Regions from separate parts of the Mesobacillus sp. QJM3NY_10 genome, predicted to be linked through region 1. Evidence: riboswitches for the same ligand, from Rfam matches in the RefSeq annotation. Region 1 holds a riboswitch; each other region holds the start of a gene.
What was found. A riboswitch is a leader RNA that binds a small molecule or an ion and turns the genes downstream of it on or off. The one in region 1 is predicted to bind S-adenosylmethionine.
Positions count from the first base shown of each region.

Region 1 (5,023 bases):
TCTGTCACCTTTAACAGGGGATTAGAAGGTGTTTCTGCATATAGTAAAGTAGTATTTGGTCTAATCGCTTGTTCTACCGCGTCAAGGTCGGTCATGTCCACAAAAGTATGCTCAATTCCAAAGCGGTTCAAAACCTGTGTGACCATCCGGTAAGTGCCGCCATAAACATCCTCGGTGACAACCACGTGATTTCCCTGTGAAAGAAGCAAAAATGCAGTTGAGATCGCAGCCATTCCAGAAGAAAAAGCAAAACCTCGGGTGCCGCCCTCGAGCTCGGCGATTATTTCCTCAAGTGCCTCTCTGGTAGGATTAAGACTGCGGCTATAATCATATTTTCCGAATTTGTCTGCCGACGGCTGGTGGAATGTTGACGCGTGCTGGATTGGCACGCTGACTCCACCGGTTGCTGGATCGAATTTATGCTTATTATGAAGTAGCTGGGTTTCGAATGTGTATTCATGACTCATATAGCCTCTGCCTCCTGGCGTGCCTTTTTGAAGGCTTCTTCTAAATCCTTTTTTAAATCCTCAACATTCTCGATTCCCACAGAGAACCGCAGCAGTCGGTCACAAACGCCTTTTTGTTCGCGTATTTCAACTGGTATATCAGCATGTGTCTGTGTTGCAGGGTAAGTAATGAAACTCTCCACACCACCAAGACTTTCGGCAAAAGTGATTGTGGAAAGACTTTTTAAAAATGGATTGACCATTGCAGGGGAGTGGACCCTGAAAGAGATCATCCCACCCCTGCCAGGATACAGGACATCTCTCACTGCATCATGTCCTTGTAAATAACCCACAAGTTCCCTAGCATTTTGCTCGTGGCGTTCCATCCTTAATGCAAGAGTCTTCATTCCACGGATGAGGAGCCAGGAATCGAAAGGACTTAATACCGCACCGCCGCCATTGTGATGAAGGAATAGAGAATCACATAACTGCTGTCCCCTGGCGACGATCAGCCCTGCAAGGACATCATTGTGACCGCCAAGATATTTTGTTGCACTGTGAATCACGATATCTGCACCTAAAGTCAATGGTTTTTGCAGCAGGGGAGTGTAGAAGGTATTATCAACAATCAACAGAATACCGTTTTCTTTTGCGATTTTTGCGATTGCCTCGATATCAGCTTGCTCCATCAGTGGATTTGTCGGTGTTTCCACAAAAAGAGCCTTCGTCCTTGGAGTGATTGCCGTTTTGATTTCGTTTAGATCTGCCATGTCAGCATATGTACTATTTAATCCCCACTTTTTGAAACCCTGCTCCAGAAGCCGGTAAGTTCCTCCGTATAAATCCTTTGAAACAATCCATTCATCTCCGTGTTCGAATAATGAAAGAACCGTCCAGATTGCTGCCATACCGGAGCTGCAGGCAAAACCGCGATCACCTTCCTCGAGGTCAGCAATCGCCTTTTCAAGAATTTCGCGAGTAGGGTTGCCCGTGCGGACATAATCATAACCGCTCGATTGGCCAATCCCTTCGTGGCGATAGGCTGTTGTTAAATAGATAGGTGGATTGACCGCCCCTGTTGATGTTTCACTCCTATTGCCAAGCTGCGCTAACTTCGTATCAATTTCTGTCAATTTACTCACTCCTAATGGTTGTATTCAGACGGCAATTTTTGTTTTATGAGTAAAGACGAAATTTACGACTTTTAAAAAGACCAATTCCCGCAAAGATCCAGAAAGACAGTGCGGTAAGTCCCAAATAAAACAAAAAAGCCTTCTTAAGAAGAAGACTTTTACAGATGATAGCCATTCTTCTTATCTGCCAAGTTTTAAAAACTTGCTGGAATTAGCACCTTTTCAACAAAAAATAGTTGAAGGTTGCTGAAGCTTCACAGGGCCAGGACCCTCAGCTTCTCTGGATAAGATTTCATATTATTGAATTATTAAATTTCTCTAAATATTACAGCTGTTATGAAAGAATGTCAATCATTTTGTTAATGCGGTAAAGCAAATAGGTAAAAGATCCTTGTGGTCTAATATCTGGTAGGGCATAGAGATTCTATTCAGACAGCTTTCCAGGTTATTGGGGCAAGCTGTCAAGATTCTGCTGTTATTATGACAGCTTTTCTGGATCCGAGGCCAAAGCTGTCAAGATTCTGCTTTTATTGTGACAGCTTTTCTGAATCCGGAGCCAAAGCTGTCAAGATTCCGCCGTTATTATGACAGCTTTTCATGATCCGGAGACAAAGCTGTCAAGATTCCGCCGTTATTGGGACAGCTTTTCATAATCCGAAGCTAAAGCTGTCAGGATTCCGCTGTTATTATGACAGCTTTTCATGATCCAAAGCCACAGCTGTGAAGATTCCGCTGTTATTGTGACAACTTTTCATGATACCAAGCCAAAGCTGTCAAGATTCCGCCGTTATTGGGACAGCTTTTCATGATCCGAAGCCAAAGCTGTCAAGATTCCGCTGTTATTGTGACAGCTTTTCTGGATACGGAGCAAAAGCTGTCAAGATTCCGCCAGTATTATGACAGCTTTTCATGATACCAAGCCAAAGTTTTCAAGATTCCGCCAGTATTATGACAGCTTTTCATGATACCAAGCCAAAGCTGTCAAGATTCCGTCGTTATTATGACAGCTTTTCATAATCCGAAGCTAAAGCTGTCAGGATTCCGCCGTTATTGTGACAGCTTTTCTAAATCCGGAGCAAAAGCTGTCAAGATTCCGCTGCCTCATAATAAAAAACTGGCTCACATGAATAAATGAGCCAGTCTTGCTAAATATAAAGCTATTAATATACTCCTACTGCATCAAATGCTTTATTGACAGCATTGACTTCTGCAGAAGCTGAACCATACAGGTCTGATGCAGCTTGTACCAATCCTGCTCGTGCCTGGCTGAAGTTCGTCGAAGAAGTAAAATAGACTGTGTTTGCACGGTAGAAGATCGCGCCCATTTTATCCGTTCCTACACCTGGCACCGATACTCCATAATGTGAACCACCTTCGCTCAGAAGGTAAGCAGCTTTATTGATGATTCCGCTGTTGATATGGACTCCGCCATTATCGGAAGTGCCAGTGTAACGTACAGAGTAGTGATCCGGATCACCGTATTTAGTTGGGTCGCTCATTGAACGTAGGGCATCACCAGCTTTATTTGGTGTGTAGATGTCTTCGCCGATTTCAAAATCAGGATCATTATTATCATGGAATTCAGCAAGTGTGCCGAAGATATCGGAAATTGCTTCGTTCAACGCACCTGATTCGTACTGGTAGACAAGGTCGGAACTGAAATCAGTCACGGCGTGAGTCAGTTCATGCGCTACAACATCAAGACCACCTGATAGTGGGATGAACGTAGTTCCATCTCCATCACCGTACACCATTTGCTGACCATTCCAGAATGCATTGTTATAGCTTCTTCCGTAGTGGACAGTGGACTTCAAAGCTGCGCCTCGATCATCGTATGAATTGCGGCCAAAAGTGTTTTTATAGTAATCATAAGTGAGACCTGCATAGTAGTGGGCATCTACAGCGGCACCGTCATAAGCAGCATTCAGGTTATTATCAGCATCCACCCAGAGCGATCCAGGTGTTCTCTGACGGTTCTTTGCATCGTAGGTGAACACACCGTTTCCGCGAGTATTGTCCTGCAAATAATATGAGCCATTTGAAAGAAGAGTATTCAATGTCTTCGTGTCACCCAGCACACCGACACCAGAACCAACAGTGTCACTTCCGTTTAAAGAAGGATTGTTTTTACCAGCAGTATGAATGGCATTGTACTTATTGATAATTTCACCTGTAACAGCGTTGACAAAGTACTGGTAATTCCCTGGTTCAGGGCTCAGGAAGTTCAATGTTACATGGTAAGCGTAAACTGCCTGATCTTCGGCAGGGTAAACGACTAAATCCGCAGTTGGGCTTACTTCATAGTCAGGCTTGTAACCCAAATCCGCTTCTGCCGTGGCAATTGCATCTCTTTGTGATTTTTTATTTGTAGCTTTTACAAGTTTGTCGCCCAATCCCTTGCTGACTGTACCGCTGAAAACCTGAAGAACACCAGCTTCATCGACTCTTGCCACCTGGGTTGCTCCCCAGACAGGAACGCCATTATAGACCTGCTGCAGGCGGACAACATCTCCACCCAGCTTGTCTGCTTCCTGTGATGTAACAATGAAACTATCATTTGTGCCAAGGTTGTATTTTCCTTTCGAAGCTTTCAGGTAACCAAGGACAATGTCCTTTGCTGCCTTCTGGGAAGGATTGGTCAGCTTACCGGTAACAAATTCAGGTGCGCCATGGCTTTTTGTGTACTTTTTGGAAGGTGAATCTGCTGATGGGGCAGCAAATCCAGTCGCAGCAACCAATCCGCTTAGTGCCAAGCTTGCTGATAAACTAAGGGAAACTACTTTCTTTTTCAAATGTATTCCTCCTAAAATGAAATTCTAGCTAATAAAAATCAGTAGATTATTATATTTATACTTTAGTTATCTGAACATTGCAATAAATAAGTCTAAAATTGTCGAATTAGCATGTTGGGAAAATTCCTTGGCAAATTTTCAATAAAAGTAATCAGAATTTATTGACTAATTTGTCAATATATTTTTATTATTAAGTTGTAGTACCAACTCATAAAAAAGGAGGTTAATAAAATGAATTCTTTATGGTTAGCCGTGATCGGAATGATTGTGTTTGCGATCGGATACCGCTTCTATTCTAAATGGGTAGCAGAAAAGATTTACCGTCTTGACCCGAACTATGTCACACCGGCGCACCAGTATTCGGATGGAGTAGACTTTGTTCCAACGAAGAAAATGATCCTTTGGGGTCACCATTTTACGTCCGTTGCCGGGGCAGCACCAATTGTTGGTCCGGCGATCGCTGTCTATTGGGGATGGCTTCCTGCATTCCTCTGGGTTACCTTGGGCACGGTCTTCGCAGCAGGTGTTCATGACTTCGGAACTCTTGTCCTTTCAGTCAGGAATAAGGGACAGTCAGTCGGTACAATCACAAATAAGCTAATTGGCAAACGTGCAAAAATTATGTTCTTATTCATTATTTTAATACTTGTTT
Region 1 covers NZ_CM149675.1:2,441,892-2,446,914, forward strand. Annotated here, with positions in the region: gene metC (cystathionine beta-lyase) at 1-467, opposite strand, end outside; gene AC0VX7_RS12325 (methionine biosynthesis PLP-dependent protein) at 464-1,579, opposite strand; SAM riboswitch class I at 1,757-1,870, opposite strand; gene AC0VX7_RS12330 (M4 family metallopeptidase) at 2,740-4,371, opposite strand; gene AC0VX7_RS12335 (carbon starvation CstA family protein) at 4,603-5,023, shown strand, end outside.

Region 2 (5,023 bases), 1.5 Mb from region 1:
GATGAAATTGCGGGCAGGCTGTTTGAAGAGCACGGGGCGATTTCAGCACCGAAGGGAGAATACAATTTCCCCAGCTATACATGTATAAGTGTGAACGAAGAGGTGGCACATGGCATACCAGGCAGCCGTGTGATCAAAGAAGGCGATATTGTTAATATCGATGTTTCCGGCTCTAAGAATGGTTATTTCGCCGACACTGGTATCTCATTTGTCGTTGGCGAAGGTGACCCTATCTTAACCAAAATATGCGAAACAGCCGTCGAGGCCTTTGAAGCAGGATTGAAAAAAGCGAAACCTGGTTCGAAGAAAAGCGGACTAGGCAAGGCAGTTATGGCAACTGCGAGAAAGAATGGACTAAGGGTTATCAAAAACCTTACAGGACATGGAATCGGCCGTACAATCCATGAAGCACCCGATCATATTTATAATTACCATGAGCCATGGGATGACGAGCTTTTAAAAGAAGGAATGGTCATCGCTTTTGAACCGTTCATCTCAACTCGTGAGGAAGAAGTCTTCCAAAACGATAATGACGAATGGACATATGTAACAGAAAACAGCTTCGTCGCTCAATGTGAGCATACCATCATTCTTACTAAAAACGGGCCGCTAGTGATTACCCGATAGGCTCATTTCTCGATTGAAACCCTTGCTGCTGCAGGGGTTTCTATTTTTTGCCTGACCCCTTTCATTTCATACTATATTCCTATTTTTCGTATTACTAAAAAAAAATCCAACAAATTGATTGACACTTTTTCTATGACGCAGTAAAGTAATAAACAAGATTTACAACTCAATATTCGTTACTTCTTATCAAGAGAGGTTGAGGGACTGGCCCTATGACACCTCGGCAGCGGACTCCTTTGGAGGACTGTGCCAAATCCAGCAAGCATGAGCTTGACAGATAAGAAGAGGCCGACTTTTAATTTGATGTCCTCTTCTTTCTGAAGGGGACTTTTTGTTTTTACAAATATCTCCACCCATAATTTCATATTCGATACTTTCTTATCAAGAGAGGCGGAGGGACTGGCCCTATGAAGCCTCGGCAGCGGACTCACATTGAGGACTGTGCCAAATCCAGCAAGCATGAGCTTGGAAGATAAGAAGAGGTATTGTCCAGCAATCGTTGCGGCATGCCCTCTTCCTGTTTCCAGGAGGAGGGTTTTTTTATGATTTACAAAGGAGGAAGACAGATGATCACTTTTGAGCAAGTGGAAAAAGTTTATGAAAGTCGCGGGAATAAGGTAGCGGCACTTAATGGAATCGATCTGGAAATCAAAGAAGGAGAGATATTCGGAGTCATTGGTTTTAGCGGTGCAGGAAAAAGCTCCCTGATCCGCTGCGTAAATTTACTGGAACGGCCAACATCCGGCCGGGTGATTGTGAATGGCTGCGACATGACTTCACTTTCAGTAAAAGAAGTCAGGGAGATAAAAAAGAATATCGGCATGGTATTCCAGCATTTTAATCTTTTAAATTCGAAAACCGTTTTTGATAATGTTGCGATGCCTCTCATTCTCGCAAAACTTCCCAAAGCCAAAAAAAAAGAGCGAGTCCTTCAGCTCCTCGACTTTGTCGGCCTGGCTGATAAAGCAAACAATTATCCAGACCAGCTTTCGGGAGGCCAGAAGCAGCGAATCGGTATTGCCCGGGCGCTGGCAACCCAGCCGAAAATCCTGCTTTGCGATGAAGCAACATCTGCCCTTGACCCGCAGACAACCAGTTCAATCCTGCAGCTATTGAAAAAAATCAACAAGGAGTACAACATTACGATTTTAATCATTACCCATGAAATGTCCGTCATCAGGGAAATTTGTGACAAGGTGGCTGTCATCGAGGAAGGAAAAATCATTGAGGAAGGCACTGTCTTCGATGTATTCTCCAGCCCGAAAACAGTTACAGCAAGAAATTTCGTCAGCACGATCATGAATGACAGCATTCCTGATTCCGTGTACAGGATTATTGAAGGACATTCAGGACTTCATAAGGTATTCCGGATCAACTTTGTCGGTGAGTCAGCCGGTCAGCCGCTTTTTTCCCAGCTTTCAAAGAAATTCGATATCAACGTCAATGTTCTTTTTGGCAATATCACAGAGCTTCAGGGTATACCATTCGGAAACTTGATTGTCGAGTTCCAGGGCAGTGATAAAGAAATTTTGAGGGCTCTTAATTTTATCGATCAACAAAAAGTAAGCATTAAGGAAGTGACAGCACATGCTAGTTAATTCAGAGCAAATTATTCAGGCATTAATTGAAACACTGCAAATGGTTGCGTTCTCGCTCCTGTTTTCGGCAGTCCTCGGAGTGCCGCTGGGAATCGCGCTTGTGGTCACCAGGAAAGGCCATTTACTTGAAAATGCCCCTGTTTTCAATGTACTCAACAGCGTCATCAACGTCTTTCGCTCTGTGCCATTCATCATCCTGCTGGTCGCAATCATCCCGCTGACCCGGCTGATTGTTGGCACATCGATTGGTACAGCCGCGGCTGTCGTTCCACTAGTCTTCTATGCTGGTCCGTATATTGCCAGATTGGTAGAGAATTCTCTGCTCGAAGTGGATCCGGGCGTCATCGAGGCAGCCGAATCAATGGGTGCCACGCCCTGGCAGATTGTTTTCAAATTCATTCTTCCCGAAGCGATGAGCTCGCTGATCCTTGCTTTTACGATTGCGACCGTTGGATTGATCGGTGCATCAGCAATGGCCGGGGCAATCGGTGGCGGCGGTCTGGGCGACCTGGCAATTACATATGGTTATCAGCGTTTTGATACCCAGACAATGTTCATCACAGTTGGCATCTTGATTGTAATGGTGCAGGGGCTTCAATCCCTTGGAAATATATCAGCTAAAAAAATCAGAAGAAGATAATCAGGAGGAAATCAAAATGAAAAAACTTTTATTAGCATTGATTGTACTTAGTCTAGCAGTAATCAGCAGCGCATGCTCCAGCTCTTCATCATCCGCGAAAGGCGGAGAAACCGTCAAAGTGAAACTTGGCGTCAGCGGCACGGATCACAGGGTCTGGGATTTTGTCGCTAAAAAGGCTGAAAAAGAAGGTATTGAAGTTGAAATTGTTACTTTCTCTGATTATGTACAGCCGAACCTGGCCCTTGCAGAAGGTGAATTGGATGCAAACTCATTCCAGACCGTTTCCTATTTTGATGCTTTTATCAAGGAGCATAATCTTGACCTTGTACCAATCGCAACCACACAGATTGCACCAATGGGTATTTACTCAGATAAATACAAAGACGTGAAAGACATCCCTAAAGGAGGGAAAATAGCCCTTGCAAATGAAGCTACGAATATGGGAAGAGGCCTTCTTTTACTCCAGGAAGCTGGGTTGATCAAGCTTGAGGACGGCTTCGATGGCATTGGTTCCCTCGATAAAATCGTTGAGAATCCGAAGAATCTTGAACTTGTAACACTTGTTGCCGGCCAGACTCCAAGGGTAATGCCGGATGTAGCAGCATCCATTATCAACAACGGAATTGCAGTCGATGCAGGACTTACACCAAAGAAGGATGCGATCTTCCTTGAGAGTGCAACTGCCACTCCATATATCAACATCATCGCTGTCCGCGAAGAAGATAAAGACAATGAAACTTTGAAAAGATTAGCTGAACTTTACCAGGAGGATGACACAAAGAAGTTCATCGAAAAAGAATACAAAGGAAATACGCTTCCTACCTTTGTGCCGCTTAGTGAGATTGGGTGGTAAGCCATAATGTTGAATTGCTATTTATAAAACGGAAGGTTTTGCAGGCAGGCTCTGCCCCTTCCGTCTCGCTCAAAAAATTAGAGGAGGATTAAGGATGACAACACCAGTAAAAACACTTAATCAATTAAAAGAAACCATTACGGGAAACGTTGAGCTCAATAAGGAGCTGTACCTATCAACTAGCCATGAAATCCATGAAAGGCCGGAAATCGGCAATGAAGAATTTTTCGCATCCGCACGTCTTATCAAGATTTTAGAGGATGAAGGTTTTGAGGTTGAAAAAGCAGTAGCTGGACATGAAACCTCTTTTGTAGCACGGAAAAAGTCTGAAAAAGATAGACCATCGATCGCCTTTCTGGCAGAATATGATGCCCTTCCGGGGTTAGGCCATGCTTGCGGCCATAACATCATTGGCACGACAAGTGTCGCAGCTGCGATTGCTTTAAGCAAAGTGCTGGATGAAACAGGAGGTGAAGCAATTGTTTTTGGTACTCCTGCAGAAGAAGGAGGCCCAAATGGAAGTGCGAAAGGAAGCTTTGTAAAGCATGGCCTTGTTGAGGGGATCGATGCCGCATTGATGCTGCACCCTTCCGGACAAACAAGGTTGACGTCGTCTTCCCTTGCTGTTGATCCGCTTGATTTTGAATATATCGGCAAGCCAGCTCATGCAGCCGCATCCCCTCATGAAGGAATAAATGCTTTGGATGCAGTGATCCAGCTTTTCAATGGTATCAATGCATTGAGACAGCAGTTGACTGATGACATACGAATCCACGGAATCATCACCCATGGAGGTGATGCACCGAACATCATTCCGGAATACGCAAAAGCAAGGTTCTTCATTCGTGCTGCAACACGGAGCGGATTAAATGATGTCACCCGGCGCGTAAAGGCAGTTGCTGAGGGAGCAGCCCTTGCAACAGGTGCTAAGCTGAATATTATTGCCTTCCAAAATGAAGTTGATAATCTTCTGTTGAATGATCGATATAATGAAGTTTTTAAAAATGTTATCGAAGTTCTAGGAGAAACAGTTGCAACTAATGAAAGGGACGGAATTGGCTCAACCGATGCCGGCAATATCAGCCAGGTCGTACCGACGATACATCCTTATATTAAGATCGGTCCTGATGACCTCGTTGCCCATACTGTCCCTTTCCGGGAAGCAGCCGCTTCTCCACAGGGGGATGAGGCCTTACTTAAAGGGGCGAAAGCACTTGCTTTGACAGCTTTTCAATTGATTACAGATCAAGATTTATTAAAAGATATAAAGGAAGAATTCGAGATTAGAAAAGCTGCGGAAAATAA
Region 2 covers NZ_CM149675.1:3,893,387-3,898,409, forward strand. Annotated here, with positions in the region: gene map (type I methionyl aminopeptidase) at 1-627, shown strand, start outside; SAM riboswitch class I at 808-911, shown strand; SAM riboswitch class I at 1,003-1,106, shown strand; gene AC0VX7_RS19685 (methionine ABC transporter ATP-binding protein) at 1,194-2,225, shown strand; gene AC0VX7_RS19690 (methionine ABC transporter permease) at 2,215-2,865, shown strand; gene AC0VX7_RS19695 (MetQ/NlpA family ABC transporter substrate-binding protein) at 2,882-3,718, shown strand; gene AC0VX7_RS19700 (M20 family metallopeptidase) at 3,813-5,023, shown strand, end outside.
Region 2: it holds a riboswitch for S-adenosylmethionine, as region 1 does, so the genes downstream of both, AC0VX7_RS19685 (methionine ABC transporter ATP-binding protein) here and AC0VX7_RS12325 (methionine biosynthesis PLP-dependent protein) in region 1, are expected to answer to the same signal.

Region 3 (5,023 bases), 1.7 Mb from region 1:
TCATAATAACGGCTTTTTCTTGACAGCTTTTCGCCCTAACACCTCGAACCTGTCATAATAACAGCTCAAAATGGACAACTAAGAAAAACTAAACTCAAATTACGTTCTGTCATCAACATAATAAAGAAACCAGTGCAACAATCACACTGGTTCCAAAAACATTTCTTCTATTATATATTCTCTCGCTTACGAGTGGACTTTTCTGTCCAGGTCAGCGACCATCCGTTGGCTTTTGATATAGTCTCTTTCGCGTTTTCTTTCGACTTCCATTCTTGCGTCATGGTTCATGCTGTATACCTCGTAACTAATTCCATGGGCTCCATGCATCGCTTTTTCCATTTCACTTGTGTAGTTCAGTTTTAGCTGACTAATAGTGAATCATCCCTTCGGTTTTTCGCTTTAATAAGCGATTTTTTGATAGTGCAATCTTAACACCTTTTATTTACCACTATCAAAGCGGTTAAAACCGTTAATTTTTGGATGTGATGGAGTAAGGCGGCCTAACGCGACTTCACCTCTGCCATTCTTAGAATACTGGCAAAATCCTCCCGATTGATGGTTATCCTGTTATTTAACAGCTAATTCACCTGTATTAATCAACATTAAAACAGCTTCTACTGCTTCAAAGTGTTCAGTTCGGCCATTGCTTCCTGGACGAGTGTCACTGCCTGGCTCATTGCCGCACCGCCACCAAAAGCTGCTGTAACTCCAACAGCTTCCAGAATTTGCTCTTCCGATGCTCCCTGGTCAAGGCAGCCTTTTAAATGATATATAATGCAATATTCATCCTGTGAATACAATGAAATCCCCAAAGCAATCAGCTGCTTTTCTTTTTGCGTCAAAGTTCCTTCCTGAAAACATACTTCAGTAAACGCATTATAATGTCTGGCAAGCTCTGGCATTCTTTGCGTAAATACACCCAGGCCTTGCTTATATTCATGCAGTGCTGCTTCTGTTGAATTCCGAGGTTCATAATGATGCTCCATTGCTTCCACTCCATTCTGCTTTTTTCTCGGTTAGTATGTTAATTTTCACAGTCGGTTATGCGGCAAAAAGAAAAAGCAGGCTGCACGCCTGCTTTCATCTCATTTATTCTTTTACAGGTACAACTGCACCTTCATATTTTTCAAGGATAAAGTCCTGGATCTCTTTGGAGTGAAGCACTTCAACTAGAGCTTTGATTGCCGGTTTTTCAGCATCGCCTTCACGAACAGCAATTACGTTCACGTATGGAGAATCACTTTCCTCGATCGCGATAGAATCCTCTAATGGATTAAGTCCAGCATCAATTGCATAGTTAGAGTTGATTAAAACTGCATCGCCTTCGCCATTGTTGAAGATTTGTGGAAGCAACGCTGCTTCATATTCTGTATCAAACTTCAATTCTTTAGGGTTTTCTGCGATATCTTCAATTGTGGCCTTTACTTTTTCTACGCCTTCTTTAAGAGTAATCAAGCCTTCTTTTTCAAGCATTGTCAAGATACGGCCATGGTCTGCTACCGAGCTGCTCATGATAATGTGCGCACCTTTTGGCAGGTCATCAAGAGTAGTATGGTCTTGTGAATAGACACCAATTGGCTCGATGTGGATTCCTCCAGCATTCTCAAACTTATAGCCATGTTCAGCCATTTGTGACTCAAGGTAAGGAATATGCTGGAAGTAGTTAGCATCAAGCTCTCCTGATTCAAGTGCCTGGTTTGGAACAACATAATCGTTGAAAGTCTTGACTTCCATTTCATAGCCTTTTTCTTCAAGTAGCGCTTTTGCTTCTTCCAAAATTTCTGCATGTGGTACGTTAGAAGCACCAACGACAATTTTCTTGCTTTCTTCCTTGCCGCCTTCTCCCGATGTGTTATCCTCAGAAGTTCCGCAAGCTGCAAGTCCTGCTGTTAATACTAATGCTAATAGAGCTAATAACCATTTTTTCAATTCAAATCTCTCCTTTATCTCTTATCTAATTTTCTAGTGAAGAAATCACCAACAAACTGGATTACAAACACGATAATCAAAATAATGATGGTCGCCATCAAGGTGACATCATTCCGGCTTCTCTGGAAGCCTTCCATGTATGCCAGGTTTCCGAGACCGCCTGCCCCGATGACACCGGCCATCGCCGTGTAACTGACTAACGCGATTGCCGTCACCGTTATACCGGATACCAACGCTGGCATCGATTCCGGGAGCAGCACTTTCCAGATGATCGTCGTCGTCTTCGCACCCATAGACTTTGCTGCTTCAATGACTCCTTTATCAATCTCACGTAAGCCAATCTCAACCATCCTAGCGTAAAATGGAGCCGATCCAATAATCAGTGCAGGCAATGCCGCATTTTCCCCGATCATCGAGCCAACGATGATCTTTGTAAAAGGAATCAGAAGGACGATTAAGATTATGAATGGGATGGACCTAAAAATATTAACGACTGCACTTAATACTAAATTGACCGGCCTGTTTTCCCAAATATTGCCCTTGGATGTTAAAAAGAGCAGCAGTCCAAGAATCGCTCCAAAAATGAAGGTAGCCACAACAGAGATGGCACTCATGTATAGTGTCTCAACTGTCGCTTCCCACATTCGGTCCCAGTTGACATTCGGAAACAAATTTTCAGCCATGCGAAATCACCTCCACGCCGACCTCATGCTGGCCAATATACTCTATTGCCCGGGTCACTTCGCCCTCTTCACCATCAAGATGGATGAACAAGGTTCCATATGAACCATCTTGTGTCTGCGAAATTTTACCCTGAACAATATTGACCGTTATTGAAAACTCACGAATCAAGTTGGTGATCAGCGGCTTTTCGGTTCCTTCACCTACGAATGTCAGCTGGACAACGCGACCATGTGGATATCGCTCAAGCAAGTGATCAACTGTTTCCTTTGTTTCCTCAGGTTCTGTCACCTGCTGGACGAATCTTTTCGTAATAGGCTGCTGCGGGTTCTTGAACACTTCCAGTACTGGTCCTGTTTCAACAATCTTTCCGCCTTCCATGACAGCGACTCGGTGACAGATTTTCCTGATAACATGCATTTCGTGAGTGATCAGGACGATCGTAAGACCAAGCCTCTTATTGATATCAACAAGCAGATCAAGAATCTGGTCAGTTGTCTGCGGATCAAGCGCTGAAGTTGCTTCATCCCCAAGAAGTACTTTAGGGTTATTAGCCAGTGCCCTGGCGATTCCGACCCTCTGCTTTTGACCGCCACTCAATTGGGAGGGATAGGCATCTCCTCTGCCCTCAAGGCCTACAAGTTCGATTAATTCTTTTACCCGTTTCTCTCTTTCAGCTTTAGCTACACCGGCAATTTCAAGCGGGAAAGCGATATTTTCTGCTACTGTTCTTGACCAGAGCAGGTTGAAGTGCTGGAAAATCATGCTGATTTCCTGGCGAGCCTTCCGCAGTTCCGCTCCCTTAATCCTTGAAACTTCCCTTCCTGCTACCACGACTGAACCTGAAGTTGGGATCTCCAGACCGTTCAGCATCCGGATCAAAGTACTTTTGCCGGCGCCACTGTAGCCGATGACCCCATAGATTTCGCCTTCCTTGACTTCAAGGTTGACATCATCTACCGCTATAACATCTCCCTTGTTGGAAGGGTAAATCTTTCTGGCATTTTTTATCGTAATCAATTGACTCCCCCTCTTTACACCTACACTTATTAAAACCGTTAAATTCCCCTGAAAATTAAGAAGGTTATCAATCTAGTTTCCCATTCCCTAACCGAAAAAATTCAAACTCCAGTTAAAATGGGTATTAGACTCTATCTTAAACGGGGATGATTCTGCTCTAGTTATAAATTCTTTTCGAACAAGTTTTTGGACTATAACTTTTTAAGCATTTTTTCGAAAAGGGCAAAATAAAAGCCTTCCTGCAAGTGAGCAGAAAGGCATAGTCATAGTAGATTCCTTTCTCTCATCTGCCAAAGCGATCCGCTTTGTGTGAATTGGCACCATTTCAGCAAGCATTGCTTACTGACGGTTGCCGGGTTTCATAGGGCACTTCCCTCCACCTCTCTTGATAAGAGCACGCTATTAAATTATCTAACCGGTTTTAAGTTACGAGTGTGATTGTAGCACGGAGTAAAAAAGAGTGTCAATAAAATTATTTTCAAATACTTTATGGAAGTTTGTGGATATTAAGCTCTAGCTGGTATTCCTGGCACTCCAGTCGCCTTTTCAATTGCCTGCTCCAAATCCTCGATGATATCCTCGACATTTTCAATCCCGACGGAAAGGCGGATTAAATCTTCAGGAACTCCTGCTGCTTTAAGACCGTCTGAATCCAGCTGCTGGTGTGTTGTACTTGCAGGATGGATGATCAGGCTCTTCGCGTCACCGACATTCGCGACATGGGACCATAGTTCTAATGAGTTAATCAGCTTTGCACCGGCTTCCCTGCCACCTTCAATCCCAAAAATAACAACTGCCCCTGCTCCCTTTGGAAGATATCGATCTGCGAGTTCTTTATCAGGATGAGATTCATGGCCAGGATAGCTGACCCAGGTAACGGCAGGATGCGAATCAAGATAATCTACGATTTTGCGTGTATTGGCAACATGCTCCTTCATGCGGACATGTAATGTCTCTATTCCAAGATTGAATTGGAATGCACTCTGAGGACTGATCGCCGGTCCAAGGTCACGCAACAGCTGGACTCTTGCCTTTACGATAAATGCGGCAGCTCCGATTGCCTCACTATAGACAAGATCATGGTAACTAGAGTCCGGCTCATTGAAGCCCGGGAACTTAGGCGACTTCCAATCGAACTTTCCTCCATCCACAATGATTCCGCCCATGACTGTACCATTTCCTAATAGCCACTTGGTAGCTGAGTGGACAACGATATCGGCGCCATGTTCAATTGGCCGGCAAAGATAAGGGGTTGCAAATGTATTATCGATGATTAGCGGAAGACCTGCTTCATGGGCAACTTCCGCTACAGCTTCAATGTCCAATACTCTGAGACTTGGATTACCGATTGTTTCTGCGTAGACTGCTTTTGTTTTCGGAGTGATCGCCTTTC
Region 3 covers NZ_CM149675.1:4,108,634-4,113,656, forward strand. Annotated here, with positions in the region: gene AC0VX7_RS20785 (YuzK family famiily protein) at 187-339, opposite strand; gene AC0VX7_RS20790 (carboxymuconolactone decarboxylase family protein) at 615-986, opposite strand; gene AC0VX7_RS20795 (MetQ/NlpA family ABC transporter substrate-binding protein) at 1,090-1,929, opposite strand; gene AC0VX7_RS20800 (methionine ABC transporter permease) at 1,944-2,612, opposite strand; gene AC0VX7_RS20805 (methionine ABC transporter ATP-binding protein) at 2,605-3,630, opposite strand; SAM riboswitch class I at 3,911-4,025, opposite strand; gene AC0VX7_RS20810 (O-acetylhomoserine aminocarboxypropyltransferase/cysteine synthase family protein) at 4,137-5,023, opposite strand, start outside.
Region 3: it holds a riboswitch for S-adenosylmethionine, as region 1 does, so the genes downstream of both, AC0VX7_RS20805 (methionine ABC transporter ATP-binding protein) here and AC0VX7_RS12325 (methionine biosynthesis PLP-dependent protein) in region 1, are expected to answer to the same signal.